DNA from 2 places in the Planomonospora corallina genome. Region 2 is predicted to be linked to the other one. Evidence: predicted binding sites of a transcription regulator. Region 2 holds the regulator's gene; the other holds the start of a gene.
The links. The regulator LexA, encoded in region 2, represses DNA repair genes until DNA is damaged. The targets are predictions, from matches to a motif close to TCGAACANNTGTTCGA.
Positions count from the first base shown of each region.

Region 1 (15,269 bases), on a different contig from region 2:
TCAGGCCGTTGACGGCCAGGCCCGCGACGGAGATCAGCAGCAGGAAGGCGGACAGGCCGTACCAGAGCTTCTGCTTGCCGACGAAGTCGACGTTGGTCTCGCCCCGGTAGAGGCGGCTCACGAGGCCGGCCATCACGCCTCCTGCAAAGCGGTCGTGGAGCCGGCGACCGGCTCGTTGCTCATGCGCTCGGCGTCGATGCCGGAGAGCTTGTGGCCCTTGGCGAAGAAGTCCAGCCTGGCCAGGAACGCGACGAACGGCTTGGTGAACATGAACACCACGGCGATGTCGATGAGGGTGGTCAGGCCCATCGCGAACGCGAACCCGGCCACGCCGCCGACCGCCAGGAAGTACAGCACCACCGCGGCGATGAACATGACCGCGTCGGCGATCAGGATCGTGCGCCGGGCGCGGACCCAGGCGACCTCGACGGCCGAGCGCAGCGTGCGGCGGCCCTCCTTCATCTCGTCGCGGATGCGCTCGAAGTAGACGATGAACGAGTCCGCGGTGATGCCGATCGAGACGATCAGGCCGATGATGTGCGGGAGCGAGAGGCGGAAGCCCGCGTAGTGGCCGAGCAGCACCACCGACTGGTAGGTCAGCATGGAGGCGACCACGAGGCTCAGCACCGAGACGAGGCCCAGGCCCCGGTAGTAGAACAGCGAGTAGACGAAGACCAGGCCGAGACCGATCGCGCCGGCGATGAGACCGCCGCGGAGCTGGTCGGCGCCCAGGGTCGAGGAGACCTCCTCGATCGAGCTCTTCTCGAACTTCAGCGGGAGCGCGCCGTACTTGAGCTGGTTTGCCAGCTCGGTGGCGGTCACCTGGGTGAAGCTGCCGGAGATCTGCGCCCGGCCGCCGGTGATGGGCTGCTGGATGACCGGGGCGGAGATGACCACTCCGTCGAGCACGATGGCGATCTGGTTGCGCGGCTCGGCGGAGTTGAAGGCGGTGGTGGTGACCTGGGACCACTGCTGGGGACCCTGGCCCTTGAAGGAGAGCTGGACGAGCCACTCACCGGTGCTCGGCTCCACGCCCGCGTCCGCGGTGTCGATCGCGGTTCCGGTGACGGCGGCCTTCTCCAGGACGTACTTGGCGACGCCGTCCTGGCTGCAGCCGACGTACTGCTTGTTCGGGTCGTCCTGGGCGCCCTGGCCCCTGTCCTGCTTGGAGCAGTCGAGCGTCTTGAACTGCTCCAGCGTCTGCGGGTCGATGCCGGTGGTGTCGACACCGGCCAGCGGGTCGTCCGCGGCCACCGTGGGCGTCGCGGACGACGCCGCGGACGGCTTGCCACTCGGTTCGGCCGCCGGCTCCGCGTCGCCCTTGGGCTCGGCCGCCGGTGTCCTGCGCTGCCGGGGAGCCGTCGTCTGCGCCGGGCTCGGGTTGGTCAGCGCCGAGGAGAGCGCCCGGCCCGCGGGCGAACCGCTCGGGCTCGCCTTCGCGCTCGAGGAGGGCGCCGGGGTCCGCGTGCCCTGCTGACCGGGGGCCGAGGCGGACGGGGCCGGCGTCTGGGTGGCCGTCTCACCCGGGGCCGGCGTCGGCGCCTGGGTGGCCATCTCGCCCGGAGCCTCGGGCGAGCCCGCGGCGATCGCCAGCACCTGGCGGAAGCGCAGCTCCGCGGTCGTGCCGACCAGCTTGACGACCTCCTCCTGACCGACTCCGGGGACAGAGATGACGATGTTGTCACCGGACTTGGCCACTTCGGCGTCGGAGATGCCGCTGCCGTTCACCCGCTCCCGGATGATGTTCACGGCCAGGTCGAGGCTCTCCTCGCTGGGAGTGCCGCCGTTGGGGGTGATGGGCGACAGCGTCACTGTCGTGCCGCCGGCGAGGTCGAGGCCATATTCGGGAGTGAGCGACTCCTCCAGGAGCATCGCCCCGCCCATGGCGAGAATGAGCGCCAGAAGCGCCAGGAGCATGCGCCCCGGTCTGCTCTGGCCGCTGGTCGGTCGGGCCACTGGTCGTCAGTTCTTTCGGTTAAGGGGGATTGGGGGTGAGCCGCGCTCAGGACTTCTTGTTGGGGGCCGAGTCCTCGTTGTCACCCTGCTGCTCGGGGACTTCCGTCACGTCGCCGTCGATGCCCGCGACGTCCTCCCGGACGCTCCCGGCGTCGTCCGCCTCGGGCATCACCCGCCCGATGGCGGCCTTGACCCAGCGGGTCTCGACGCCGGGCGCGACCTCCAGGATCACGTCCTCGGCGTCGATGGCCACCACGGTGGCGAACAGTCCCGTCGTGGTCATGACCCGCGTCCCCGGAGTCAGGGAGTTCTGCATCTGGACCTGCTCCTGCTGCCGCTTGCGCTGCGGGCGGATGAGCAGGAAGTAGAACACCACGACCATCAGAGCGATCATGATGAGGCTTGAGTAGTCGCCCATGGGGCCGTTCCTCCAACTTGAGAATGACCGGCCTGGCGCCGGACGTCGTATACGGCCACGCCGCTCAGCACGTCAGCCTACACAGCCAGCCAAGCCACGGAGTTTAGGCGAGCTGTTAGAAGCGCGGCAACGAGGTCACGATCGGGCACGTGGGGAAGTTCCCGTTTCGAGACCCTCGTCACCGATCCGTGATCATCCCTGTACGGCTCCGCCGCGCCGGAGTCCGCGCCCCCTCCCCCTCCGGGAGCAACGCCACCGGCTCTCCAGGAACAACGCCGCCGGCTCCGCGTCTCTTCCGCATCTCTCCCGCGTCTCTCATGTGCGACGCCGCGCCACCGCACGGGTGCGCGTCCCTCATGTACGGCGCCGCGCCCACCGCACGGGTGTGTACGGCGCCGTGCCCACCGGACGGGTGCGGAGCCCTCAGGCGCCGCACCCGCTCCTCAGGCGCCGAACGCGTCCGGCGGCGGCGTCAGCCCCAGGTGCGACCACGCCGCGGCGGTCGCGACCCGGCCGCGCGGGGTCCGGGCCAGCAGGCCCTGCCGGACCAGGAACGGCTCGGCGACCACCTCGACCGTCTCGGGCTCCTCCCCCACCGCGACGGCCAGCGTGGACAGGCCGACCGGACCTCCCCCGAACCTGCGCAGCAGCACGTCCAGCACCGCCCGGTCCAGCCGGTCCAGACCTTCGGCGTCGACCTCGTAGAGGTCCAGCGCGGCCGCGGCGACCTCCTTCGAGATCTCCCCCTCCGCCCGCACCTCGGCGAAGTCGCGCACCCTGCGCAGCAGCCGGTTGGCGATACGGGGCGTGCCCCGCGACCGCCCGGCGATCTCGCGCGCGGCGTCGTCGGGCAGCCGGAGGCCGAGCAGCCGCGCCGAGCGGTGCAGGACCTGCTCCAGTTCCCCGGCCTCGTAGAAGTCCATGTGCGCGACGAAACCGAAGCGGTCGCGCAGCGGCGCGGGCAGCAGCCCCGCCCTGGTGGTGGCCCCGACCAGGGTGAAGGGCGCGATCTCCAGCGGGATCGCGGTCGCGCCCGGCCCCTTGCCCACGACGATGTCGACCCGGAAGTCCTCCATGGCGAGGTAGAGCATCTCCTCCGCCGGGCGGGCCATACGGTGGATCTCGTCGACGAAGAGGACCTCGCCCTCCGAGAGCGTCGAGAGGATCGCCGCCAGATCACCGGCCCGCTCCAGAGCCGGCCCCGAGGTGATGCGGAGCGGCACGCCCAGCTCGGTCGCGATGATCATCGACAGGGTCGTCTTGCCCAGCCCCGGCGACCCGCTCATCAGCACGTGGTCCGGGGGCCGCCCGCGGCGCAGCGCGCTGTGCAGCACCAGTGAGAGTTGCTCGCGCACCCGCGCCTGGCCGATGAACTCCTCCAGCCGCTTGGGCCGGAGCGCGGCCTCGATCAGCCGCTCGTCGCCCTCGGCCTCCGGCGACACCAGATCCCGCTCACTCACGCGGCCTCCTCCGTCGGCCGCGCGAGCGACACTGCAGCACCCATGGCTCGCTCGCTCCGCTCACTCACGTGACCTCCTCCGTCGGCCGCGCGAGCGACACTGCAGCACCCATGGCTCGCTCGCTCCGCTCACTCACGTGACCTCCTCCGTTCATCGCACGCTCAGCGCACGCAGCGCCGCCTTCAGCAGGGCCGCGACCTGCGGGGTCCGGCCCGCGGCCAGCTCGGCGTCGGCCTGCGGGCCCACCGCGGCGACGGCCTCGTCGGCGTCCTTGGCCGAGTAGCCCAGGCCGACCAGTCCCGAGTGGACCTGATCCCGCCAGGCGGGCGCGGCCGCACGGCCGTTGAGCGCGGCGCTGACGGCCTCCTCCGGGGTGCCGAGCTTGTCCTTGAGGTCGACGATGATCCGCTGGGCGCCCTTGGGGCCGACGCCCGGGACCCGGGTCAGCGCCTTGACGTCGGCGGCGGCGACGGCCACCCGGAGCGCGTTGGGCGTGTGCACGGCCAGCATGGCCAGCGCCACCTTGGGCCCGACGCCGCTCGCGGCCTGCAGCATCTCGAAGACGCCGCGCTCGTCGTCGTCGGCGAAGCCGAACAGCGTGAGCGAGTCCTCGCGGACCACCAGGGAGGTGGACAGGCGGGCCTCCTCGCCCGCACGCAGCGTCGCGAGCGTGCCCGGGGTGCAGTGCACCAGCACGCCCACGCCGCCGACCTCGACCACCGCCCTGTCGTGCGCGATGGTGGTCACCCGTCCCCGCACCGAGGCGATCACTTCATCGTTCCTCTCGCATGTCCGCCGCGACCCCGGCCGCGGAAGTAGGCCGCCGCGGTCGTGCCCGGCTCCGTCCTCGTCCTGGCCAGCGCCTCGGCCAGCCGGTTGTGCGCCCCGCCCCGCCACACGTGGCAGATGGCGAGCGCGAGGGCGTCGGCGGCGTCGGCGGGCTTGGGCATCTCGTCGAGCCGCAGCAGCCTGGTCACCATGGCGCCGACCTGCTGCTTGCCCGCCGTGCCGCTTCCCGTGATCGCGGCCTTCACCTCGGAGGGGGTGTGCATCGCCACCGGGATGCCGCGCCGCGAGGCGCACAGGATGGCGACGGCGGAGGCCTGGGCCGTGCCCATCACGGTCCGGAGGTTGTGCTGGGCGAAGACCCGCTCCACGGCCACGGCGTCCGGCCTGACCTCGTCGAGCCACCGCTCGATCCCGGCCTCGACGGCCACCAGCCTGGCCCCGATCTCCTCGTCGGCCGCCGTGCGCACGACGCCGACCTTGACCAGGCGCAGCGGGGCGCCGGGGCGTCCCTCCACCGCGCCGAGCCCGCACCGGGTCAGCCCTGGATCGACCCCCATCACCCGCAGTTCGGGCACCCGCACCGGCACGCCTCCCACCCGCCGAACACCTGTTCGGTGCCCGACTCTACCGCCTGGCGGCCCCGCCCCGCACGGAAAGGCCGCCGGACCCGCCGCTCCCCCGGCCGGCGGGGACGGGGGCTCACAGCCGCTGGGCGGCGGGCTCCCCGCCGCCGTCCTCGGCCGCCCTCACCCGCAGCCGGTCCAGCCGCTCCATCACCGGCGTCGCCGTGACGCCGTGCAGGACCAGCGAGGCCACCACGGTGAACGCCACCACGGCCCAGAGCTCCTCGGGCGGCACCCCGAAGCCCGCGTGGCCGAGCCCGTAGGCGAGGTAGTACAGCGAGCCGATGCCCCGGATGCCGAAGAAGGCGATCACCCCGCGTTCGCGCGGCCCCGCCCGTCCGCCGAGGCCGGCGAGCCAGCCGGTCAGCGGCCGGACCACCAGCAGCAGGCCCAGCCCGACCGCGGCCCCCTGCCAGGTGAGCGCGGACAGTCCGCCGGTCGCGACGAACCCGCCGAGCAGCAGGATCAGCCAGGCGGTCAGCAGCCGCTCGATCTGCTCGATGAAACCGTGCAGCACGCCGTTGTAGCCGTGGGTGCGCTCGGCGGCCCTGATGGTGCAGGCGGTCACGAACACCGCGATGAAGCCGTACCCGCCCGTCAGCTCGGTGGCGCCGTACGCCAGGAACGTCGCGGCCAGCGCGACGAAGCCGTCGCGGTGCTCGGCCAGCCGCAGGTCCGCCGTCCTGGCCCGGAAGAACAGCCGTCCCAGCAGGGTGCCGGTCGCCAGGCCGCCCAGCACCCCGACCACGCACTTGTAGAGCAGGTCGGCCAGCGCCCACTCCGCGACCCAGCCGGCGCCGCCCCCGGCGAGGGCGAGGGCGATCGCGGCGTAGACGAGCGGGAAGGCCAGGCCGTCGTTGAGCCCGGCCTCGGAGGTGAGCGTGAACCGCACCTCGTCGTCGTCCTTCTCGCAGTCGACCGGCTGGCCGACCTGCACGTCGGAGGCGAGCACCGGATCGGTCGGCGAGAGCACGGCTCCGAGCAGCAGCGCCGCGGCCCACGGCCAGCCCAGCAGGGTGTGGGCGGCGAGGGCGACCGCCGCCACGCTCAGCGGCATCGTCCATGCCAGCAGGCGCCACGTCGAGGCCCACCGGGCCCAGCGGAAGGGCCGGTTGATCGCCAGCCCCGCGCCCATCAGCGAGATGATGACGCAGACCTCGGTGGCGTGCTCGAGCAGTGCCCGGTGGGCGACGGGGTCGGGCCGCGACAGCCCCAGCGGCACCAGATAGAGGAGGAACCCGCCGATCAGGCAGGCCAGCGGCAGCGAGAAGGGCCGCCGGTCGAGCAGCTGCGGGAGCACGGCGGCGAGCAGGGCTCCGGCGCCGGCCACCGCGAAGACGAGATCAGGGCTCCCCATGGTGAGCCGCTGCTACCCGTACGCAGGGGGACAAACCTCGCAGAACAACCAAGATGGCAGGACGGAACGGCGCGCCCCTCCGCCGGGGAGGGGCGCGCCGCCCGTCAGGCCTCGATCTTCTCCATGACCTCGTCGGAGACGTCGAAGTTGGCCCACACGTTCTGCACGTCGTCGCTGTCCTCGAGCGCGTCGATCAGCCGGAAGACCTTGCGCGCGCCCTCCTCGTCCAGGGGGACGTTCATCGTCGGCAGGAAACTCGACTCGGCCGAGTCGTAGTCGATCCCGGCGTCCTGCAGGGCCTTGCGGACCGGGACGAGGTCACCGGCCTCGCAGACGACCTCGTAGCTCTCGCCCAGGTCGTTGACCTCCTCGGCCCCCGCGTCGAGGACGGCCATCAGCACGTCGTCCTCGGACAGGCCGCCCTTGGGGACGATCACGACGCCCTTGCGGTTGAACATGTAGGACACCGAGCCGGGGTCGGCCAGCGAGCCGCCGTTGCGGGTCAGCGCCACGCGGACCTCGGAGGCGGCCCGGTTGCGGTTGTCCGTGAGGCACTCGATCAGCACCGCGACGCCGCCGGGGGCGTAGCCCTCGTACATGATGGTCTGCCAGTCGGCGCCGCCCGCCTCCAGGCCACCGCCGCGCTTGCGGGCGCGCTCGATGTTGTCCAGCGGGACCGAGCTCTTCCTGGCCTTGGTGATGGCGTCGTACAGTGTCGGGTTGCCGTCCGGGTCGGGGCCACCGGTCCTGGCCGCGACCTCGATGTTCTTGATGAGCTTGGCGAACAGCTTGCCCCGCTTGGAGTCAAGCGCGGCCTTCTTGTGCTTCGTCGTCGCCCATTTGGAGTGGCCGGACATCGCCTAGAACTCCCTCACCATTTCCACGAAGTACGAATGCACGCCCGCGTCCCCGATCAGCTCCGGATGGAAGGACGTGGCGAGCAGCGGCCCCTGGCGGACCGCGACGATCCTATCGGCAGGTTCGGCCCGGGCCAGCACTTCCACTTCCGGGCCGATCGATTCCACCCAGGGGGCGCGGATGAACACCGCGCGCAGCCCGCCCCGGCCGGCGAAGTCGATGTCGGCCTCGAAGGAGTCGATCTGGCGGCCGAAGGCGTTCCGGCGGACCGTCATGTCGATGCCGCCGATGGTCTGCTGACCCTCGACACCGTCCTGGATCCGGTCGGCCAGCATGATCATTCCGGCGCAGGACCCGTAGGCGGGCATGCCGCCCGCGATCCGCGCCCGGAGCGGCTCCAGCATCTCGAACGTGGTCGCGAGCTTCCACATGGTGGTGGACTCCCCGCCCGGGACGACGAGGGCGTCGACGGTCTCCAGCTCACCGGGGCGCCGTACGGCCACCGCCTTGGCTCCCGCGTCCTCCAGCGCGCGCATGTGCTCGCGCACGTCTCCCTGGAGGGCCAGCACACCGATCGTGGGCACGCTCGTCCTTTCGTCCGGCTCGTCGGGTTCGCCCTACGAGGGTAACCGCTGCCGCGCGGTGTGCCGGACGGTGATCGCCTCTCCGCCTCCGGCCGTCCTCCTCCGGCACGGGCGTGCCCCGCCGGACCGGCCGCCCCGCCCTCCGCGCGGCGCTCCCGCGGGACGCTCCCGGGCAGGCGCCGGGACGGCCGCACGGCCGCCCCGGCGCGGGCTCGCGCGGGCCCGGTGACGCCGTCAGGGGCGCCTGGTCTCCCGGTCCACGGTCTCCCGGACCTGGTCGATCGCGGGCGTTGCGGCCACCGGGGGATCCAGCGGGCGCAGGTAGGTCTGCTGGATCCCGGGGACCCGGTCCTCGACGACGAACCTCGCCCGGGTGTACGCCTCCGCGCCCGCCCGGGAGACCTGGGGCAGCACCTTGAAGTCCGCGGTGAGCCGCTCGCGCTCGATGCGGGTCACCACGTAGCCGCGCTGGTCGTTGTGGAACCTCAGGTGCGGATTGACCGCCAGGAACGGGTGGGCGGCCGGGTCGGAGTCGCGGCCGTCCCCGCCCGAGGTGATCGAGGAGGTCACCAGCTCGGAACCGACCGTGCGGGACGCCGGGTCGTCGTAGTCGAGCTTGAGGTCGCCGGCCCAGTGGGCGTGCACGTCCCCGGTGAGCACGACCGGGTTGCGCACCCCGGCGTCCACCCAGCCCTGGGTGATCCGCCGCCGGGAGGCGGGGTAGCCGTCCCAGGTGTCCTGGTTGGTGACCTTCGCGGGTCCGGCGTCGCTGTCGCGCTGGGCGAAGAAGACCTGCTGCCCCAGGAGGTCCCAGCGCGCCCGCGAGCGGCGCAGGCCCTCCAGCAGCCACCGCTCCTGCTCGGCGCCGGTGATCGAGCGGGACGGGACGGCCGCCTCCGGGCAGTCGCGGTAGCCGTCGCCGCAGCCCTGGTCGCTGCGGTACTGCCGGGTGTCGAGCAGGTGGAGGACGGCCAGCCTCCCCCAGCGGATCCGCCGGTAGAGCCGCATGCCGGCGCCGCGCGGGACGGACCCGCGGCGCAGCGGCATGTTCTCGTAGTAGGCGCGGAACGCCGCCTCGCGGCGGGCGGGGAAGCCCGGCTGCGGGGTCTCCGGTTTCTCCGGCACCTCTCCGGCCCAGTTGTTGTCCAGCTCGTGGTCGTCCCAGACGACCAGCCAGGGCGCCGCGGCGTGCGCCGCCTGCAGGTCGGGGTCGGTCTTGTACTGGGCGTGCCGCCGGCGGTAGTCCGCCAGGGTCTCGGTCTCCGGCCCCTCGTGGTGGCGGACGTTCCCGCCGGGAGCGGTGTAGACGTCGCGCCCGTACTCGTACAGGTAGTCGCCCAGGTGCAGGACCAGGCCGGGGTGGTCCTCGGCCAGGCGCCGGTAGGCGGTGAAGTGGCCGTGCTCGTACTGCGCGCAGGAGGCGAAGGCCAGCACCAGCCCGGAGCCGTACGACAGCGGGTGCGGGGCGGTCCGGGCCCGGCCCGTCGGCGAGACGTACCGCCCGGCCCTGAAGCGGTACCAGTAGTCCCGGCCGGAGGCCAGCCCGTCGACCTCGACGTGGACGCTGTGGCCCCGCTCGGGGCGCGCGATGGCCACGCCCTGCCGTACGGGCCGGCGGCCGGCCTCGTCGGCGTAGACCTGCCAGCGGACGGCGAAGGGCCTGGCGGGCATGCCGCCCGCGCCGTCCTCGGCGAGCGGCCGCGGCGCCAGCCTGGTCCAGATCACGAAGCCGCCGGAGTCCGGGTCGCCGCAGGCCACGCCGAGCGTGAAGGGGTCGGAGCGCAGCTCCCGGGAGGCCGGGGAGGCCCCGCCGCCGGGGCCGGGGGCGGCGCGCGCGGCGGAGGGCAGGCCGGCCGCGGCGCCCGCGAGGCCGGTGACGAGGAAGGAGCGCCTGCTGAGCTGGGACATGGGGGGATCCTCCCGGGGCGATCGGACGGTGAAGCCGCGGCCTCGCCGACGATCACGACAAGAGGGTGAACTCCTCAGGACGCGCAAAAGGCGGCGCCCTTCACGGGCGCCGCCTTTGACGGCGTCTTTCACCGCGGGTGACCGTCCCGCGCGCCGGACCGGGCGGCGCGGGAGGCCGCCCCGCCGTCAGGACTTACCAGCCGCGCTCGGCGAGGCGGTGCGGGACCGGGATCTCGTCGACGTTGATGCCGACCATGGCCTCGCCCAGGCCGCGGGAGACCTTGGCGACGACGTCCGGGTCGTCGTAGAAGGTGGTGGCCTTGACGATGGCGGCGGCGCGCTCGGCGGGGTTGCCGGACTTGAAGATGCCGGAGCCGACGAACACGCCCTCGGCGCCGAGCTGCATCATCATCGCGGCGTCGGCCGGGGTGGCGATGCCGCCGGCGGTGAACAGCACGACGGGCAGCTTGCCGGTCCTTGCGACCTCGGCCACCAGCTCGTACGGCGCCTGCAGCTCCTTGGCCGCGACGTAGAGCTCGTCGGCGGGCAGCGAGGACAGGCGCTTGATCTCGGCGCGGATCGTGCGCATGTGGGTGACGGCGTTGGAGACGTCGCCGGTGCCGGCCTCGCCCTTGGAGCGGATCATGGCCGCGCCCTCGGTGATGCGGCGCAGCGCCTCGCCCAGGTTGGTCGCGCCGCAGACGAAGGGCACGGTGAACTGCCACTTGTCGATGTGGTTGGCGTAGTCGGCCGGGGTGAGCACCTCGGACTCGTCGATGTAGTCGACGCCGAGCGACTGCAGGACCTGGGCCTCGACGAAGTGGCCGATGCGGGCCTTGGCCATGACGGGGATCGAGACGGCGTTGATGATGCCGTCGATCATGTCGGGGTCGCTCATCCGGGAGACGCCGCCCTGCGCCCGGATGTCGGCGGGGACCCGCTCCAGCGCCATGACGGCGACCGCGCCGGCATCCTCGGCGATCTTGGCCTGCTCCGGGGTGACGACGTCCATGATGACGCCGCCCTTGAGCATCTCGGCCATGCCGCGCTTCACCCGGGCGGTTCCGGTGATGGCGGTCTCGGTGACTTCGGGCGTGCTGCTGGACACGGTCTTCTACCTCACGAGGCTGGTTGCTGCGGATCACGGGCCGCCCACGCGGCGGCCGCCACCTGTTCATCGTAGGCGGTGGCCCGGGTATTCCCCACACCACTCCGCCCTCCCCGCTCCGGCGGACCGGGGAGGGCGGAGGGCGCTGATCGCCGTCCGCCGCCCGTGGCCGCGTAACGTTGCTGGTGGGCACGGATACGGGTGGAGAACTCTCGGGGGAGATGGACCGTGTCGATGACAGACCACATCCATGACCGACTGCGGCTGCGGGCGTTGCGCGCCACCGGGCTGCTGGAGGCGGAGCGGGTGCCGCTGCTGGACAGGGTGACCCGCCTGGCGGTCCGCTGGCTCCGGGTGCCGGGGGCGATGGTCTCGCTGATCGACGCGGACCGGCAGGTCGTCGTCAGCACGGCCGGGTGCGCCGCTCCCGAGCGGAGCCGGCGGACGCCCCTGTCGCAGTCGCTGTGCCGGCACATCGTCGCCACCGGCGCGCCGCTGACCGTGCCCGACACCCGTGCCGACACGCGCTGGCGGGGCGTCGGCGCCGTCGCCCGCGGGGATCTGGGCTCCTATGCCGGGACGCCGCTGCGCGCCCCCGCCGGCCAGGTGCTGGGCGTGCTGTGCGTGATCGACGCCGCGCCCCGGCAGTGGGACGCCGGGCAGCTGGACGCGCTGGAGGATCTGGCCGCGCTGGCGGAGGCCGAGATCGCGCTGCGCTCGCCCCGGCCCGGACCGCCCGCGGAGCCGGACCGCGTCCGGGAGGCGTCCGGTGGCCGTGACCACGACCGTGACGGTGACCGCGACCGCGACCGCGACCGCGACCGCGACCGCGACGGTGACCGCGACCGCGACGGTGACCACGACCGTGACCGCGGTGGTGACCGCGGCGGGGCAGATCGGCAGGACGAGCGCATGTTCCTGCGGACGCTGCTGGACAACCTGGACGTGGGGGTCGACGCCTGTGACCGCGACGGCCGGGTGATCCTGACCAACCGGCCGCTGCGGGAGATCCGCCCGGACGGCCCCCACCGCCACGTCATGGAGACAGGCGAGGTCTTCCAGATCTTCGCCGCCGACGGGCGCACCCCGCTGCGCGGCGCGCGGGTGCCGCTGGCGCGGGCCCTGGCCGGCGAGCGGATCGACGGCGAGGAGATCGTCACCCGTCCCCCGGACGCCGAGCCGCGCCGGTTCTCCGTCACCGGCCGGCCGATCGACGGTGACGACGGGCGTCTGGGCGCGGTGGTGATCCTGCGTGACGTCACCGCCGCCCACCGGGCCGAGACGCTGCGCTCGGCCCAGCACGCCGTGGCGGAGGTCCTGGCCGACGCCCCCTCCAGCAGGGAGGCCGCCGCCGGCGTGGCCGCCGCGGTCACCGAAGCGCTGGGGTGGACCTACGGCGAGTACTGGCAGGTCGACTCCGGCGAGGAGTCCATCGCCTCCATCGCCTTCTGGAGCAGGCCCGGGCGGGACCTGTCGGCCTTCACCGCCGGCCACCCGGCCGTGTTCGCCCGCGGGCAGGACCTGCCCGGGCTCGCCTGGGAGCGCGGTGAGCCGGTCTGGATCAGCGACATGGCGGCCGATCCGCGCGGCTTCTCCCGCCTGCAGGCCGGGTCGCGGGCCGGGATCCGCTCGGCCATGGCCCTGCCGGTGCGCAGCGGCGACCAGGTGCTGGGCGTGCTGATCTTCGGCGCCGACCACCCCCAGCAGCCCGACGACGACCTGGTCGACCTGCTGGACGGCGTCTGCGCCCACGTCGGCCGGTACATGGAGCGCCGCCGCGCCGAGGAGCTCGCCGTCGTCCTGGCCGAGAGCCGCCGCCAGTTCGACCAGATCGTCAACCAGCTCACCGACAAGATCTGGACCGTCGAGGTCCGGCCGGACGGCACGACCCGCGCGATCTACGTCAACACCGAGCACACCGCCGTCTTCGGCGGACGGCTGCACCTGGCCCCCGACGACGACTTCATCGCCGTCATGCTCCGGTTCGTCCATCCCGACGACCAGGACGCCTTCCGCGCCTACTGCGCCGAGCTGATCGCCGGCCGCCGGGCCCAGCTGCAGTACCGGCTCATCGGCCTGGACGGCGTCACCCGCTGGATCTGGAGCAGGGGCGTGCCCCGCCGCGAGGGGGAGCGGCTGCTGGTCGACGGCATCTCCAGCGACGTCACCGCGCACCGCGAGATCGCCGAGGAGCGCGAGCGCCTGCTCGCCCAGCGCCAGCAGCAGGTCGACCGGCTGCGGGAGCTGGACGCGATGAAGGACGACCTGATGGCGATGGCCAGCCACGAGCTGCGCAGCCCCATCGGCGTCATCCGCAGCTACGCCGAGATGCTGCGCGAGGCCCCCGGCCTCCCCGCCGAGCTGCGCGCCTTCATCGAGGTCATCGACCGCAAGAGCGACCACCTGCAGGAGCTGGTCGACGACCTGCTGGACCTGGCCCGCCTGGAGAGCGGCCGGGTGAGCGTCGACGCGCGCACGGTGTGGCTGACCCGCCTGGTCCGCCAGGCCGTCGACGAGCACCGGGCGGCCGCGCAGGCCAAGCGGATCGACCTGACCGCCGACCTCCCCCACCACCTGCACGTGCACGCCGATCCGGTACGGCTGCGCCAGGTGATGGACAACCTGCTGTCGAACGCGATCAAGTACACACCCGACGGCGGCGCCGTCACCGTCACCGCGGGCCATGACGGCGGTCCGGACGCCGGTGCGGAGCCCGGCGGCGGAGACGGCCGGGACGGGACGGTCGCGGTGACCGTCGCCGACAGCGGCATCGGCATCCCGGCCGACCAGTACGAGCAGCTGTTCTCCCGGTTCTTCCGCGCCTCCACCGCCCGGCAGGCCGGGATCAAGGGCACCGGCCTCGGCCTGGCGATCACCAAGGCGATCGTCGAGGCGCACGGCGGCACCGTCACCGCCGCGCCGCGCGCCGGCGGCGGCACCGCCTTCACCGTGCGGCTGCCGGCCGACCCGTCGGCGCCGCACTGAGCCCGGAGCGGGTCCGGAGCGGGCCTCAGGGGACGACGGGCCTGGCCGAGGCGAGGACGACCCAGACCTGGCCGGGGGCGAAGTTCATCGGCTCACCGGTCTCGGTGGTGAAGACGGTGCCCTCCTTCTCCGAGGCGCGGCTCCAGCGCGCCTTGTAGGCCTTGCCGTCGCGCAGGACGACCGCCCGGCCCTTGCCGGTGGTGCGCACCAGGGGCGTGTAGCTCTGGTTCTTGTCGTGGAACTGCGAGCGCTCGGTCTTGGTGTACTGCACGACGACCGTGGGGGCGGCGAGCTGGCCGCCCTCGGCCGCCATGTCCTTCTTGCCGTCCTGCCAGATCAGCCACTTGCCGGCCTTCTCCGACCAGCCGAAGGTGAAGCGGGCCGCCGGGTACTTCACGCTGTAGGTCCTGCGGGGCGTGCCGCCCTCGGCCGGGGCGTCGCCGAAGGTGAAGCCGATGTCCTTCGCCTTGCTCGCCCTGGGCGCCCCGGCCAGCAGCTTCTTGGTCTCGGCGAACAGGTTGTAGGGGGCGTAGCGCCCCGGCTGGCGGAAGTAGGCTCCCGGGGCGCGGCTGTCGGAGACGTCGAACAGCGGGGCCGCGGCGATGAACGGGAGCATCTTGGTCTGCGCGCCGGAGTAGGCGAAGGCTGGCTTGCCGAACTGCGGGACGAGGTGCAGGTCGGTGATGCGCGCGCTGCGGACCGGGCCGATCTTGGGCGGGATCTTCGAGGAGAAGACCGCGATCAGCCGGGTCAGGCCGGCCTCGACCTGGGTGACGTAGACGATGTCCGCACTCCTGAGACCGAGCTGCGGCTTGCCCGCCGCGGTGTTCTCGATCTTCACCGCGAGCACCGGGCCGCGGGTCCCGCCGGGCAGGCCGGTGAAGGGGTGGGTCGGCTCCGGGGTCGGCGTCGGCTCCGGGGACTCCGCCGCCGCCTGCGGCTGCCTGCCCGGGGCGGGCTCGTCGGACGAGCAGGCCGCGGCCGGCAGCAGGACCGCCGCTCCGGTCAGTGTGACGGCGATCATCCGGGGTAGCCGCACGGTCATCTCCTCGAATCGGCCTGAAAATCGCCAAGAGCTTACCGGTGACCGACTTGCCTGGCGTTCCGCTTGTATAGCGATTTCATGTCTATGACCTGGGAGACCGCGCGGGAGCGGCCCGTCCGCGGCGGCGCGGCGCCCCCGGGGTCCCGCCGGCTCCGGCCCCGGCCCGCGGGGCTCACTC
Region 1 covers NZ_JBHSBM010000021.1:17,821-33,089, reverse strand. The annotation lists gene secF (protein translocase subunit SecF) at 1-133, opposite strand, end outside; gene secD (protein translocase subunit SecD) at 133-1,917, opposite strand; gene yajC (preprotein translocase subunit YajC) at 2,003-2,374, opposite strand; gene ruvB (Holliday junction branch migration DNA helicase RuvB) at 2,818-3,834, opposite strand; gene ruvA (Holliday junction branch migration protein RuvA) at 3,985-4,605, opposite strand; gene ruvC (crossover junction endodeoxyribonuclease RuvC) at 4,602-5,189, opposite strand; gene ACFOWE_RS18875 (cation:proton antiporter) at 5,323-6,603, opposite strand; gene ACFOWE_RS18870 (YebC/PmpR family DNA-binding transcriptional regulator) at 6,708-7,460, opposite strand; gene pdxT (pyridoxal 5'-phosphate synthase glutaminase subunit PdxT) at 7,464-8,045, opposite strand; gene ACFOWE_RS18860 (alkaline phosphatase D family protein) at 8,280-9,953, opposite strand; gene pdxS (pyridoxal 5'-phosphate synthase lyase subunit PdxS) at 10,147-11,061, opposite strand; gene ACFOWE_RS18850 (GAF domain-containing protein) at 11,296-14,046, shown strand; gene ACFOWE_RS18845 (DUF3048 domain-containing protein) at 14,072-15,091, opposite strand; gene ACFOWE_RS18840 (hypothetical protein) at 15,264-15,269, opposite strand, start outside.
Region 1: the regulator LexA is predicted to act here: its motif matches at 5,223-5,238, upstream of ruvC (crossover junction endodeoxyribonuclease RuvC).

Region 2 (15,269 bases):
GACGGCGCCCCGGAAGTACTTGGTGGTGACGATGTTGGCGGCGTTGACCGACCAGGAGGCGGGGAACTCCACGCCGCGCTGCTCGAAGTTGACCGAGCCGTCACGCCAGTTGGTCATGACGACGTCACGGCGCTCCCACGCCACCTCGTCGTACGGGTGCACGCCGGGGGTGGTGAAGACGCGCTTCATCTTCAGCCCCTTGCGCGGGCGCTTGCCTCCGCGCGCCGCCGTGCCGCTGACCGTCTCCGTCATGACTTCCCCCTTCCGGGCCCCCGCCGGAGCCCTTCCGACCACATCAACGCGCCGCTCGACTCCCCCGGCGCCCGGGGATTGACTTCTTGTTCAGTCCTGCTCGGCGTCCTGCTGGGCGGAACGCTCCGCCCGCAGCTGCCTGATCTCGGCCTCGAAGTCGGCCAGCGTCTCGAACCCCCGGTAGACCGAGGCGAAGCGGAGGTAGGCCACCTCGTCCAGCTCGCGGAGCGGGCCCAGGATCGCCAGACCGACCTCGTGGGCGGGGATCTCCGCGGCTCCGGTCCCCCGGATGCTCTCCTCGACGCGCTGGCCGAGCTGGGCCAGGGAGTCCTCGCTGACGGGCCGTCCCTGGCACGCCCGCCGGACCCCGGCGATCACCTTGTCCCTGGAGAAGGGCTCGGTCACCCCGCTGCGCTTGCCCACCATGAGGAGCACCGTCTCCTGCGTGGTGAACCTGCGCCCGCACTCCGGGCACGTGCGCCGGCGGCGGATGGCCGCGCCGTCCTCGGTGGACCGGCTGTCGATGACCCGCGTGTCAGGGTGGCGACAGAACGGACAGTGCACGTGCGTCGCCTCCTTGGCCTGCCGGGTGTCACACCTGCCCCGCCGGCCTCACGTCATTCCATGCGCGATGCCCGCACTGAATCCGCCGGCGAAGGCGGAGTGCGGTAACAGAAACACAACTTATGGTGAGACTGAGTGGGTGGTGCCACTAGATGTTGTGGTGCAACCGTAGAAGTGCGCGACCATGAACGCAAGTTGATCGGCGAGACCCGAGTGAAGCCGCAGATCAGGACCGCGAGCCGGGCGTGTCGCCCTTCCCCGGCCGCCGGAGGCCTCTCCCCGGACCCGGCGTGCGCCGTCCCGCCCCGCTCCGAGGGGGCCTGCCCGCCGCCCCGCTCCGCCGCACCTCTCCGCCCCGTCCCCGCGGGTCCCGTCGACGCCTCCGGAGCGCCCGGCCGGGTAAGCGGCCGCGCAGGTCAGAGCGGGCCCGATCCCGGCCCGCGATCTCGGACCAGGCCACGCCGCAGGCCGGACGAGGGTACCGGACGGCCGCCACCGCCCGTGACACGGCGGCCGTTCACGACCGGCTCCGGCCGGTCCGATCGTCTCCCGGACACGCCGCCTCCGGGTTCGCACCCCCGGTCGCACCACCCGGACACCGCACCCTCCCGGCCCGCACCCCGGACACGCCGCCTCCGGGTTCGCACCCCCGGTCGCACCACCCGGACACCGCACCCTCCCGGCCCGCACCCCGGACACGCCGCCTCCGGGTGCGCACCCCCGGTCGCACCACCCGAGCGCGCCGTCCGGGCGCCCACCGGGTGTGTCAGGCGGGGAGGAGACGGATGATCGCCCAGAGCAGGCCGAGGGCCAGCAGGACGAGTGCGAGCACCGCCACGACCCGGCCCCTGCGGGTGAGCCTGACCGGCGGCGCGGAAGCGCGCCGGACGCCTCCGGCACCTCTGGCGCCCCCGGCACCTCCGACGCCGCCGGCATCCTTCGCGCCTCGAGCGCCTCGGACGCCCTGAGCCCTCCCGACGCCTCGAACGGCGCCCCGGACACCTCCGGTTCCACTGACGTTCCCGGCGTCCCCGGCGCTCCGCGCCGGCCCCTGGCGCCTTCCTCCGGAGCGGGGAGCGTCGCGCATCGCCCCGGACCGCCCTCCCTCCAGCACCCGCAGGCGCGGCCGCCCGGGCTCCGGCCGTCCTTCCGGCCCGGGCCACCGCCCCCACCCCCCCGCCCGGTCGGGGGTCTTCGCCCACCCCACCGCCTGGTCGGGCGTCCGCGCCCGCCCCGCCCGCTCGGGAACCCAGGCCCGCCCGACCCCCTGCTCCGATGCCCGTGCCCGCCCGGCCGCCCGCCGGGATCGCCGCTCCTGCCCGGTCGTCCTCACACGCTCCCCCCTCCCCGCGCCCGGACCCGGGCAGCGGAAAGATCGGCGAATCGAACACGATGTCGATCGAACTCCCGTACGATGTTGTACACCACGCCGTCGAGGATTTCGAGGAAGACTCGAACAATTGTTTGAAGATGATCTTCGACAGGAGTACGGTCGCTGTGTGCGACACGAGGAATACGGAACGGGAGGCGAGGAGATCGCATGAGCGAGCGCAATGAGAACGGCGCGGCCCCCAGTGACCTGGCGGTGCGCAGGCGTGACTCCCTCGGCCTCACCCCCAGGCAGCGCAAGATCCTTGAGGTGATCCGCGACTCCGTGCAGCAGCGCGGCTATCCGCCCTCGATGCGTGAGATCGGCGAGGCGGTGCAGCTCACCAGCACCTCCAGCGTGTCCCACCAGTTGACGGCGTTGCAGCGCAAGGGCTACCTGAGGCGTGACCCGCACCGGCCCCGCGCGCTGGAGGTCCGCCTGCCCGGTGAGCCCGTGCTGTGGGTGGACCCCGACGCGGGGAGCGACGAGACGCCGGTCAGCCGTCCCACCGCCTCCTACGTCCCCCTCGTGGGCCGGATCGCCGCCGGTGGCCCCATCCTCGCCGAGGAGAGCATCGAGGACGTCTTCGCCCTGCCCAAGCAGCTGGTCGGCGAGGGCACGCTCTTCCTGCTCCAGGTGACCGGTGACTCGATGATCGAGGCCGCCATCGCCGACGGCGACTGGGTGGTCGTCCGCCAGCAGCCGGTCGCGGAGAGCGGCGACATCGTGGCGGCGATGATCGACGGCGAGGCCACCGTCAAGACCTTCAAGCGCCGGGACGGCCACGTCTGGCTGGTCCCGCACAACCCGAACTACGACCCGATCCCGGGCGACGAGGCCACCGTCCTCGGCAAGGTCGTGGCGGTCCTCCGCAAGCTCTGAGCCGGCGCGCTCCGGCAGGAGGCGCCGGGGCGGGCGCCGCGTCCCGCCCCGGCGCCGGGCCGGCCATGAGCCGGTCACGAACCGGCGCTTTCGAACCGGCACCGCCGAACTGCCGAACCGATCCCGCGCCATCGGCCCGCCCGGCATCCGCACGGGCCGATGGCCCCACCTCCACCGGCCGCCCGCGGACATCGGCCAGAGCATCGGGCCGCCCACCCCTACTAAGCTGAGGCGGTGAGCGATCTGCCCGATATGAACGATCTGACCCTGGAAGACCTGACCACTCGGGACGGAGCGAAGTGGTCCCTGGCGGGACCCGGGGTGATTCCGGCGTGGGTCGCGGACATGGACTTCCCGGTTGCTCCCGCCGTGCGGGAGGCCCTGCTCCGCCGGGCCAACGGTGACCTCGGCTATCCCGCCTGGCTCGACCAGCTCGGTGACGGTCCCCTCGCCGGAGCCTTCGCCGAGCGCATGGAGCGGCGGTACGGCTGGCAGGCCGACCCCGGCCACGTGCGCTCCTTCACCGACATCAACCAGGCCCTCCAGGTCGTCCTGCACCTGACCACCCGGCCCGGGGACATGGTCGCCCTGCACGTCCCGGCCTATCCTCCCTTCCTGCAGACACTGGCCGACATGGACCGGCCGCCTCTGCCCGTCCCGATGGAGCCCTCCGGCGACTCCTGGGGCTTCGACCTCGACGCCCTGGCCGCCCGGCTCGCCGAGGGGCGCTGCCGGGTGCTGCTCCTGGTCAACCCGCAGAACCCGACCGGACGCTCGTTCACCCGCGCCGAGCTCACCGGCCTCGCCGAGCTGGCCGAGCGCCACGACCTGCTGGTCGTCTCCGACGAGATCCACGCCGACCTCACCCACGGTCCGGCCGGGCACGTCCCCTTCGCCACGCTGCTGCCCGAGCGGACCGTCACCCTCACCTCCGCCACCAAGGCCTTCAACCTGGGCGGCATCCGCTGCTCGGTGGCGCACCTCGGACCGTCCGCGGTACGCGCGGCCCTGACCGCCCAGCCCCGCCACCTGTACGGCGCGGCCCACGTGTTCGGGGTCGACGCGACCGTCGCGGCCTGGCGGGACGGCGACGGCTGGCTGGAGCGGGCGCGGGCGGTGCTCGATCGCAACCGGCGCCTGGTCGCCGAGCGGCTCCCCGAGGGCGTCGGCTACCGGGTACCCGACGCCACCTATCTGGCCTGGCTGGACTTCAGGACGCTGGGGCTGGGCGAGGACCCGGCCGAGTTCCTGAATCGCGAGGCCCGGGTGATGCTCAGCGCGGGCCCGTCGTTCGGCCCCGGCGGAGAGGGGTTCGCCCGGCTGAACTTCGCCACTTCCGAGCCCGTCCTCTCCGAGATCCTGGACCGCGTCGCCCGGGCGGTGAAGGCCTTCTCGCCGTGACCTCCCCGCCCCGGGCGGGGGTCTCCTCGCTCTGACCTCCCCGGCCGCCGGGCGAGGTCAGAGCGGGGACCTCCTCCGGGCCCTGCCCCGCGACCGCGTCGGCCGGCCGTACGTCCCCGTGGAGGTCAGGGGGTCGATTCGAAGGAGCCGCCGATGTCCGGCAGGGGCGAGGCGGGGTCGGCCGCCGCCTCCAGGTTCCCGTCGGCCAGCATGCGGTGCGCGAGATCCGCCCTGCCTCCCGGGGCGATCCTGAGCGTGGCGCGCAGGGCCGTGAACCCGCCGCTCGCCACCTCGTCGTGCTCGATCGCGTAGGCGTACTTCCCGTACGACTCGCCCTGCAGGGTCTTGGCGGTCGTGGTGAGCCTGCCGGTGAAGGTCTTCTTCACCTCGGCGGCGAAACCGTCCCTCGGCAGCACGCAGACCACGTTGACCGGGGTGTCCTCCGGGAACACCGGACGGCGCAGCCCGACCGCGTAGAGGGCCACCGCCGCGGACTCCTTCTCCCGCAGGATGACCGCGTTGACGAGGTTGCCGCCGAGACAGTCGGCGACGGCGGCGTGCGAGGGGCTGCCGGCCAGGGAGTCCGGCCCGCCGAAGGCCGCGGTGAGCGGGCCCGAGGCCGTTCCCATGGCGATCGTGGAGCCGGTGACGACGACCTTGTTGAGCAGGTTCAGCACCCCGATGTCGCGCAGCCGGTCCACGGATCCGGCCGCGCGGTCCCTGGCGAGCACGAGACCGTCGCGGCCGCCGATCTTCGCGCGTTCGGCGCCCCGCTCGGTCAGTCTCCTCCTGACGGTCCCGGCGTCGACGCCGCCGTCGAGGCGGACGCTCCTGTCCGGCTGGTGGCCGATCGTGATGGCGCGGTCCGCGGCGAAGGGGTCGATGCCCGTCCTCTCCGCCAGCAGGGGCGCGGTGCTCAGATCGCTCATCCCGTAGAGGACGGAGGACGCCCAGGGACCTTCCTCCGCTCCCCGCGCGGTCAGCACACCGAGCTCGCGCCAGTGGCCCGGAGCGCCGTACTCGAAGTACAGGTCGGCGGGTCCGCTGCCGGAGACCGCGGCCATCGCCTCGCGGAGACCCTCGTCCCTGCCGGACGAGGAGCTCCCCGTGCTCTCCTGCCCGTCTCCGGAGGGGGAGGCGGCGGGAGACGGGGCGGTGGAGGGAACGGTGGAGGGAAGACCCGAGGGAGGAGCCGGGGCGGCGGACGGACGGCCCGGAACGGCCTCCCCGCCCGAGCAGCCCGACAGGACCAGCCCTGCCGCCGCGAGGGAGACCGCGATACGTCGCATGCGGGAACTATAGTAGAGGGCGCGCCCAATGGGTGGTTTTGGACGCGCCCCATCCGCTACGGCACGATGTTGACCAGCTTCGGCGCGCGGACGATGACCTTGCGCGGCGCGCCGGTCAGGAAGCCCTGGATCTTCTCCGAGGCCAGCGCCAGCGCCTTCAGGTCGTCCTCGGAGATCTCCGGGGAGACCTCCAGCCGGTCGCGGACCTTGCCGGCGACCTGCACGACGCAGGTGACGGACTCCTCGACCAGCAGGGCCTCCTCGGCCACCGGCCAGCCCGCCCTCACGACCGAGGCCGGGTGCCCCAGACGCTCCCAGCCCTCCTCCGCGACGTACGGCGCGACCAGCGAGAGCATGACCGCCAGGGTCTCGGCGGCCTCCCGGACGGCCGGGTCGGCGGCGCCGGGCCCGGAGTCGATGGCCTTGCGGGCCGCACTCGTCAGCTCCATGATGCGGGCCACCGCCACGTTGAAGCGGTGCGACTCGACCAGCCCGGTGACCTCATGAATGATCTTGTGGACGGTCCTGCGCAGCTCCAGGTTCCCGGTGGAGAGGTCCACGCCGGGGGCGGAGGCCGCGCCCGCCTCCGCCATGACCCGGAAGGCCCGGGCCAGGAACTTCTGGGAGGCGGCGGGCGAGACGTCGGCCCAGTCGATGTCGTCCTCGGGCGGACCGGCGAAGATCATGGTCAGCCGGACGGCGTCCACGCCGAAGGCGTCGATCTGCTGGCCCAGGTCCACACCGTTGCCCAGCGACTTGGACATCGCCTTGCCCTGGTTGATCACCTGGCCCTGGTTGAGCAGGCGGGTGAAGGGCTCGGTGAAGTCGACCATGCCCATGTCGTGCAGGACCTTGGTGAAGAACCGGGAGTACAGCAGGTGCAGGATCGCGTGCTCCACCCCGCCGACGTACTGGTCGATCGGGCCCCACTGGCGGACCTTCTCCACGTCGAACGGGCCGCCCTCGTAGTCCGGGTCCACGTAGCGCAGGTAGTACCACGAGGAGTCGACGAAGGTGTCCATCGTGTCGGTGTCCCGCCGGGCGGGGCCACCGCACTTGGGGCAGGACACCTCGACCCAGTCGGCGGCCGAGGCCAGCGGGGAGATCCCCTTGGGCGCCAGCGCCTCGCCGCGCAGGTCGGGCAGGGTGACCGGGAGCTGCTCGTCCGGGACGGGGACCTCACCACAGTCGACGCAGTGGATGATCGGGATCGGGCAGCCCCAGAAGCGCTGGCGGGACAGCAGCCAGTCGCGCAGCCGGAAGTTGACCGTGGCCTTGCCCGTGCCCCGCTCGCTCAGGATCTCGATGATCCTGCGGATCGCGGAGGTCTTGTCCAGGCCGTCCAAGGGGCCGGAGTTGACCATCACACCGTCGCCGGAGGTCGCCACCCCCGTCTCCCCCGGGTCGGCCATGCCCGTGTGGACCACGACCCGGACCGGCAGGTCGAAGGTGCGGGCGAAGTCCAGGTCGCGCTGGTCGTGCGCGGGCACGGCCATGATGGCGCCGTGGCCGTAGTCGGACAGCACGTAGTCGGCCGCCCAGACCGGCATGCGCTCGCCGTTGACCGGGTTGATCGCGTAGCGGCCCAGGAAGACGCCGGTCTTCTCCTTGTCGGTGGAGAGCCGGTCGATGTCGCTCAGCTTGGCCACCTCGGCCCGATATGCCTCGAAGGCCGCCCGCTGCCCGTCGGAGACGATCTCCTCGGCCAGCGGGGCGTCCGGGGCGACCACGAAGAAGGTCGCGCCGTACAGGGTGTCGGGGCGGGTGGTGTAGACCGTGACCGGCTCGTCGCGGCCCTCGATCACGAAGTCGACGTCGGCGCCCTCGGAGCGGCCGATCCAGTTGCGCTGCATGCTCAGCACGCGCTCGGGCCAGCCGCCCTCCAGCTGCTCCATGTCCTCCAGCAGCCGGTCGGCGTACTCAGTGATCTTGAAGTACCACTGGGTCAGCTCGCGGCGGACCACCTCGGCGCCGCAGCGCTCGCACCTGCCGCCGACGACCTGCTCGTTGGCCAGCACCGTCTGGTCGTTCGGACACCAGTTGACCAGACCGCCCTTGCGGTAGGCCAGCCCGCGCTCGAAGAAGCGCAGGAACAGCCACTGGGTCCACCGGTAGTAGGAGGCGTCGCTGGTGTGCAGCCGGGTCGACCAGTCGAAGGAGACCCCATAGCGCTTGAACGAGGCGGCCTGGGTTTCGATGTTGGCGTAGGTCCACTCGGCGGGGTGGGCGTTGCGCTTGATCGCGGCGTTCTCCGCGGGCAGGCCGAAGGAGTCCCAGCCGACGGGATGCAGGACGTTGTAGCCCTTCTGGACCCAGTAGCGCGCGACGACGTCGCCGATGCCGAACGCCTCGGCGTGCCCCATGTGCAGGTCACCGGAGGGGTAGGAGAACATGTCGAGCATGTAGCGCTTCTCGCGGGTGTCGGCGGGGTCGCCCGAGGCCCGGAACGGGTCCAGCTCCTCCCATCGCCGCTGCCACTTCGCCTGCAGTGCCTGGGGGTCGTAGTGCTGCTCGTCGCGTTGTGTGTCGGCTCGCTCGCTCACGTCTCTTCCCTCGGTGTACGTCTGCGCAGATGACCTGGACCATCCGGCCCCAATAGAAAAACCCTCCGCTCACGCGAAGGGCAGCCGCATCGGCGGGCGCCTGGAACGCGCCCTCGCTCCCGTGTCCGGCGCGGCAGGCCGGACCGCGGAATCTCGCGGGGCGCCCCCTAAGGCAGGGAGAGCCGATGCGGCCCGGTAAGCAGCAGGGCCGCGGCACGCATAGTCCAAGACTATCGCAGTCCGCAAGCGGGGGTCATGGCCGGAAGACGGCACCCGATCATGGTGGAACCGGGACACCGGAGCCGCCCGGGCGGCACAATGGGGGGCGCCCGTCCATCCGGGGCAACCGAGACGCGATGGCGACGGATCTGTTGTGACCTCGTCTGTCCCGGCAGTTTACCCTTTTCACCGTGGCACACTCAGCAGAGCCGGGGCAGGGCCCGGATCCCACGGAGGCGGGTCTGCCTCTGCAGGACCCTCCGACCGATCCCACCGGCCTCCAGTTCAGGGAAGCGTTGTCCCGTTTTCCTGCGAACCCCCCCGCCTCGCGTGAGAACATGCCCAACACACATAATTCGGGCACCCGTGCGGGAGGTAAGGAAGCCATGGCCTCGGATCATTCCAGCCGACCCCCCGTACCCCCGTCATGGGGCCAGACGCCCGAGCCCTCATCCGCCGGCGCGCACGACTCCTCCGGCCCCCGCCTCCCCCGTCCGCAGACCGGCCCGTCCGAGGCCCCGTCCCGTACGGCCTCGATCCCGGGGAACCGCTCGTGGCAGCAGATGTTCGGCACGGACGCCTCCGGTCCGCAGGGAAACGGCGGGCCCCGGCAGGACTCCCCCGCGCGGCCCTCCGCCCCGGCCTCCGGCGGCGGGCGGGACTCGTCCTCCGGCGACGGCGGGCGGGGCCCGTCCTCCGGCGAGGCGGCGCCCTCCTCGTTCTTCACTCCCGCCTGGTCCGACTCGCGGCCGAACTGGACGGCACCCTCCGAGGGTGCCTCCGAGGGTGCCTCCGAGGGTGCGGAGTCCCGGCCGAACTGGGCCGCTCCCGGCCCGGACTCCCGGCCCGGCTGGACCCCGCCGGTCGCGGACGCCGGCCCCGGCGCCCCTTCCGGCCCCGGGGCCGTTCCGGCCGCCGGGCACGACCCGTTCGCGCGGCAGGACCCCTTCACGTCCGGTGACCCCTTCGCCCGGACGGCGACCTTCGGAGCCCCGGCCTCCTTCCCCACCGCCCCCGGCCATGACGCCGGACCCGGACGTGACGCCGCCGGGCCCGGACGCCCGGTGCCCGGGGGACGGCGGCCCGGCCCGCAGCCGGAGCCGTCCGGGCAGGCCGGCGCCGGACAGGGCGGACAGCCCGGGCAGAGCCGGGCGGGCGGCCACCTGAGCCGGGACCCCTCCGACCCCAACCGGCCGTTCGTCACGGCGGGTCAGATCAGCGGGCCGAAGACCCCTCCTCCGGAGCGCCAGCAGGAGCTGTGGAACACCGTCTTCGGTGACAACTACCAGGCGATCGGGGAGGAGGACGAGCTCGCCGGGTCCGGCAGGCCCGTGTGGGTCTTCGCGCTCGCCGGTTCGGCGGTGATCGCGCTCGTCGGCGCGGTGCTGTGGGCGTTCATCGGCGGCCCGCTGGCCTCCAGCGAGGAGGATCCCGCGGCCGCCGCGACCAAGCCCTCGCAGACGGCCAAGCCGAGCCCCACCGCGAAGAAGATCGGCCGCCTGCCGAAGTTCCCCGGTGACGCCTCGCCGGTGGCCGGCGCCCTCACCGACGCCAGGGCCGGGCTCACCCTGCCGCAGCTGGGCGCGCCGTGGCGGCTGGACACCCGCCCGAGCGTGGCCACCACGTACGGCTTCAGCACCCGGCAGTACGTCCTGGCCGGACAGGACCCGGCGGGCAAGCCCGTGGCCGCGCAGCTGATGTCGGGACCGCTCTCGCCCCGGATGCGGAAGTACTACACCTCACCGGAGAACCTCTCCCCGGTGATCAACGCGGTCACGCTCGTGGCGCGTAAGAAGTTCTTCCCCGAGGGCAACACCGCGCGCAAGACGGCCCAGCAGACCCTGTCCGTCGGCGGCCTGCCGGCGCAGCTCGCCGCCTACGAGGTCACCGCGGACCAGCAGAGGACCACCGTGGTCGTGGCGGCCGTGAGCACCGGGGCCGATCTGCCGTCGATCGTCTACATGTCGGTGCCGGACAGCAAGAAGGAGCTGCTGCCGGACATCAACGCCGTCTTCAAGGCGATCCGGACGACGGCGGGCTAGGGACGGACGGCCGGGCGGGCTAGAAGACGCACGGCATGTGCTTGATGCCGTTGATGAAGCTGGAGTAGAGCCGCTGGGGCTCGCCGCCCTCGATGTGCGGGACCCGGCGGAACAGCTCGCGGAACATCACGGTGATCTCCCGGCGGGCCAGGTGGGCGCCCAGGCAGAAGTGCGGCCCCGGCCCGCCGAAGCCCACGTGCGGCCCTTCGGTCCGCAGGACGTCGAACCGGAGCGGGTCGGTGAAGACCGACTCGTCCCGGTTGGCGGACCAGTAGAAGAGGACGACCTTCTCCCCTTTCCGGTAGAGGTTGCCGTTCATCTCGTGGTCGCGGGTCACCTTGCGGCGCATGAAGTTCACCGGCGAGGCCAGCCGGACGATCTCCTCGACCGCCCCGGCGACGCGCCCCTCGAAGTCCTCCATGAGCAGCGCGCGCTGGCCGGGGTTCTCGGTGAACAGGTGCAGACCGTGCGAGATGGCGTTGCGCGTGGTCTCGTTGCCCGCCACGACCAGCAGGATGAAGAACGATCCCAGCTCCTGCCCGGTGAGCCGCTCCCCGTCGATGTTCGCGCACGCCAGGGCCGAGATGAGGTCGTCGGCGGGGTGCCCGGCCCGGTGCGCGGCGAGGTCCTGGACGAGCTGGTTCAGCTCCATGCCCGCCGTCAGCAGGTGCTCCCCGATCGCGGCCGGGTCGCCACCGCCGTACTCGGGGTCGAAGCCGCCGAGGATGCGGTTGGAGCGCTCGAAGACGAAGCCGTAGTCCTTCTCCGGGATGCCCATCATGTCGCAGATGATCTTCAAGGGGAGGCGGGCGGCCACTTCGGTGACGAAGTCGCACCCCGGCCCCTTGACCAGCAGGTCGTCGACGATCCGGGCGGCCGCCGCCTCGACGCCGGCCTCGAAGCGGTTGATCATCTTCGGGGTGAAGGCCCGGGAGACGATCCGCCGCAGCCGCGCGTGCCGGGGATCGTCCATGTTGATCATCGAGCCGAAGTACTCGGCGAACTGCGGCGGCATGTCCGGGATGTTGGTGGCGCCGCCGTCCCCCGAGCAGAAGATCTCGGGTGCGCGGCTCGCCTCCAGGATGTCGGCGTGCCGTACCAGGGCGTGGTAGCCGGGCCCCCTGGGCGCGAAGAAGACCTCCGGCTCGGCGTAGAAGACCGGCCGGTCCAGGCTCCGCAGGAGCGCGAAGGCGTGCTCCCGCTCCCGCATGGGCCTGGCCCAGAAGGTGTGGTCGGACAGGTCTACGTCGGCGACCGAGGTGATCGGCCCGTGCTCGCCCGGCATCACGCTCATACCGCCATCATTGGCGGGCGCGCCCGCTCAGGTCAACGCGCCGTCCGCTCGGGCCGGCGCGCCGTCCGCTCGGGCCGGCGCGTTGCCCGCTCGGGCCGGCGCGTTACCCGCTCAGAAGTCGCAGGTGAGGTGCTTGATGCCGTTGATGAAGCTGGAGCGGAGCCGGTCGGGCTCACCGGCCGCGCGGATCTGCGGGATCCGGGTGAACAGCTCGCGGAACATCACGGTGATCTCCCGGCGGGCCAGGTGGGCGCCCAGGCAGAAGTGCGGCCCCGGCCCCCCGAAGCCCACGTGCGGCCCGTCGGCCCGCAGGACGTCGAACCGGTGGGGGTCGGTGAAGACCGACTCGTCCCGGTTGGCGGACCAATAGAAGAGCAGGACCTTGTCGCCCTCGCGGTAGAGGTGTCCGTTCATCTCGTGGTCGCGGGTGACCGTGCGGCGCATCCAGGTGACCGGCGAGGCCACCCGGACGATCTCCTCGACCGCGCCGCCGACGCGCCCCTCGAAGTCCTCCATGAGCAGCGCGCGCTGGCCGGGGTTCTCGGTGAACAGGTGCAGGCCGTGCGAGATGGCGTTGCGCGTGGTCTCGTTGCCCGCCACGACCAGCAGGATGAAGAACGATCCCAGCTCCTGCATCGTCAGCTTCTCGCCGTCGATGTTGGCGCTGGTCAGCGAGGTGATGAGGTTGTCGCCGCCGGCGTCGGCGAGGGAGACGACCAGGTCCTGCAGGCGCTGTCCCGCGCCGAGGAGCAGCTCGGCCGCGCGGCCGGGGTCCTCCATGAACTCCGGGTCGCCGCCGGACAGGATGATGTTCGATGCCTCGAAGACCGTCTGGTGGTGCTCCTCCGGTATGCCCATCATGTCGCAGATGATCTTCAAGGGGAGGCGGGCGGCCACCTCGGTGACGAAGTCGCACCCCGGCCCCTTGACCAGCAGGTCGTCGACGATCCGGGTGGCCTCGGCCTGGACGTCGGCCTCGAACTGGTTGATCATCTTCGGGGTGAAGGCCCGGGAGACGATCCGCCGCAGCCGCGCGTGCCGGGGATCGTCCATATTGATCATCGAGCCGAAGTACTCGTTGAACTCCACGGGCAGGTCCTGGACGTTCACCGCGCCCCTGCCCGAGCAGAAGACCTCCGCGTTGCGGCTGGCGTCCACGACGTCGGCGTGCCGCACCAGGGCGTGGTAGCCGCGGCCGGGCGGGGCGAAGCTGATCTCCGGCTCCGGGAAGAGGACCGGGCCCGGCTGGGCGCGGAGCAGGGCGAAGGCCGCCTCCCGCTCGGCCATGGGCCGCTCCCAGAACGCCAGGTCGGAAAGGTCGATCTCCGCCAGCGAAACCGTCACGCCAACCTCCACTAGAACCGCGTTCGGTTTCACCGATCCTGCCATATGATCTACGCCCTGACCACCCCGGAGAGCCGTGCGGACCGGCGGATCCGCCCCGCTGGGAGGACGGCGGGGCCGCCGGGCGCCTCCGCGACCCCGGGACCCGTCCGGCCCAGGGCCGCACCCCCGGCCGGGCGGGTCCCCGCGGGCCCCGCAGGGGGGACGCCGCGTGGAGACTCAGACCGTGTACCGCATGTGCTTGATGCCGTTGATGAAGTTGGAGAGCAGATAGGAGGGTTCGCCGGCCGAGCGGATCGCCGGCAGCCGGGTGAACAGCTCCCGGAACATCACGGTGATCTCCCGGCGGGCCAGGTGGGCGCCCAGGCAGTAGTGGGGGCCCGGCCCGCCGAACCCGACGTGCGGGTTGGGATGGCGGGTGATGTCGAAGACGTCGGGATCGGTGAAGACGGACTCGTCCCGGTTGGCGGAGTTGTAGAAGAGCAGGACCTTGTCGCCCCTGCGGTAGTCCGTGCCGTTCATCGAGTGGTCGCGGGTGAGCGTGCGGCGGAACTGGATCACCGGCGTGGAGTAGCGGACGATCTCCTCGACCGCGCCGCCGATGCGCCCCTCGAAGTCCTCCATGAGCAGCGCGCGCTGCTCCGGATGGTCGGTGAGCAGTTTCAGCCCGTGGCTGATGGCGTTGCGGGTGGTCTCGCTCCCGGCGACCACCAGCAGGATGAAGAACGAGCCGAGCTCCTGGGGGGTGAGGGACTCCTCGCCGTTCACCAGCAGGCTGGTCAGGTCGCCGGTGGAGCGGCCCCGGCGCGCCCGGCCGAGCCTGGCGGCCAGGTGGTTGAGCTCCCGGCCGGCGCTCATCAGCTTGACCAGCCCGCGCGCCACGTTCCAGCGCCTGAGCTCGGGCTGGATGCCGGTGTACTCCGGATCGGTGTTGCCGAGGATGATGTTGGTGGCGCGGAGCACCCGGTCGTGGTGCTCCGGCGGGATGCCCATCATGTCGCAGATGACCTGGACCGGCAGCCGGGCGGCGATCCGGGTGACGAAGTCCCCGGGCCCTGCGGCGACCGCCTCGTCCACGATCCGCGTGGCCGCGCGCTGGAGGTCCTCCTCCATCTTGGCCAGGATGCGGGGGGTGAACGCCCGTGACACGATCCGCCGCAGCCGCGCGTGCCGGGGGTCGTCCATGTTGATCATCGAGCCGAAGTAGACGGCCATCCACCTGGGCATGTCGACGATGCTGTTGGCCGTCGGCTCGCTGCTGAAGACACCGGCGTTCCGGCTGGCCTCGGAGACGTCGGCATGCCGCACCAGGGCGTGGTAGCCGGGGCCGCCCCCGATGAAGGGGATCTTGTTCTCCTTGACGAACACGGGCCGGTCCAGCTCGCGGAGCCGCCGGAAGGCGTCCATGCGCTCGGCCTGCGGAAGCGCCCAGAAGGGGATCTCTGAGAGGTCGATATCCGCCACACTCACGGTCATCCATCCAGATTTGTGCAAGTAAGCACTTACGTCAAGGCCGCACCCCTCCCTCACGCGCCGCGGAGACACCGCCCCAGCAAGATCGCCACTTCGTAAGCAGGCTCTTACCTGGGCGTTCTCCCGAGATGCCCACTGTTTTGTGACCTGCCATACCTACCGGTAGGTATGGTCCTCCTGACAGGATGAACAGGTCAGAGCTTGTCCGGACGGAGGATCCAACTCATGCTCAACCTGTCGATCGTGCTGGAGGACAGCGCCCGGGAGTGCCCCGACCGCACCGCCGTGGTCTACGGAGACCTGCGGATTCCGTACTCCCTGCTCAACACCGTCGCGAACCAGGTTGCCAACCTGCTCGTCTCCCGCGGGATCGGCAAGGGCGACAAGGTGGCCCTCGCCTGCCCCAACCTGCCCTACTTCCCCTTCGTGTACTTCGGGATCCTCAAGGCCGGGGCGACCGTGGTGCCGCTCAACATCCTCCTCCAGGGATCGGAGATCGCCTACCACCTCGAGGACTCCGAGGCCAAGGCGCTCTTCTGCTTCGAGGGGCTGCCGGACCTGCCGCTGGGCCGGCGGGGCCGGGAGGGCTTCGAGGCG
Region 2 covers NZ_JBHSBM010000025.1:117,247-132,515, reverse strand. The annotation lists gene ACFOWE_RS22630 (vitamin B12-dependent ribonucleotide reductase) at 1-252, opposite strand, end outside; gene nrdR (transcriptional regulator NrdR) at 343-816, opposite strand; gene lexA (transcriptional repressor LexA) at 2,357-3,067, shown strand; gene ACFOWE_RS22615 (MalY/PatB family protein) at 3,302-4,468, shown strand; gene ACFOWE_RS22610 (hypothetical protein) at 4,594-5,757, opposite strand; gene leuS (leucine--tRNA ligase) at 5,814-8,300, opposite strand; gene ACFOWE_RS22600 (hypothetical protein) at 9,083-10,561, shown strand; gene ACFOWE_RS22595 (cytochrome P450) at 10,581-11,855, opposite strand; gene ACFOWE_RS22590 (cytochrome P450) at 11,967-13,244, opposite strand; gene ACFOWE_RS22585 (cytochrome P450) at 13,419-14,675, opposite strand; gene ACFOWE_RS22580 (long-chain-fatty-acid--CoA ligase) at 14,898-15,269, shown strand, end outside.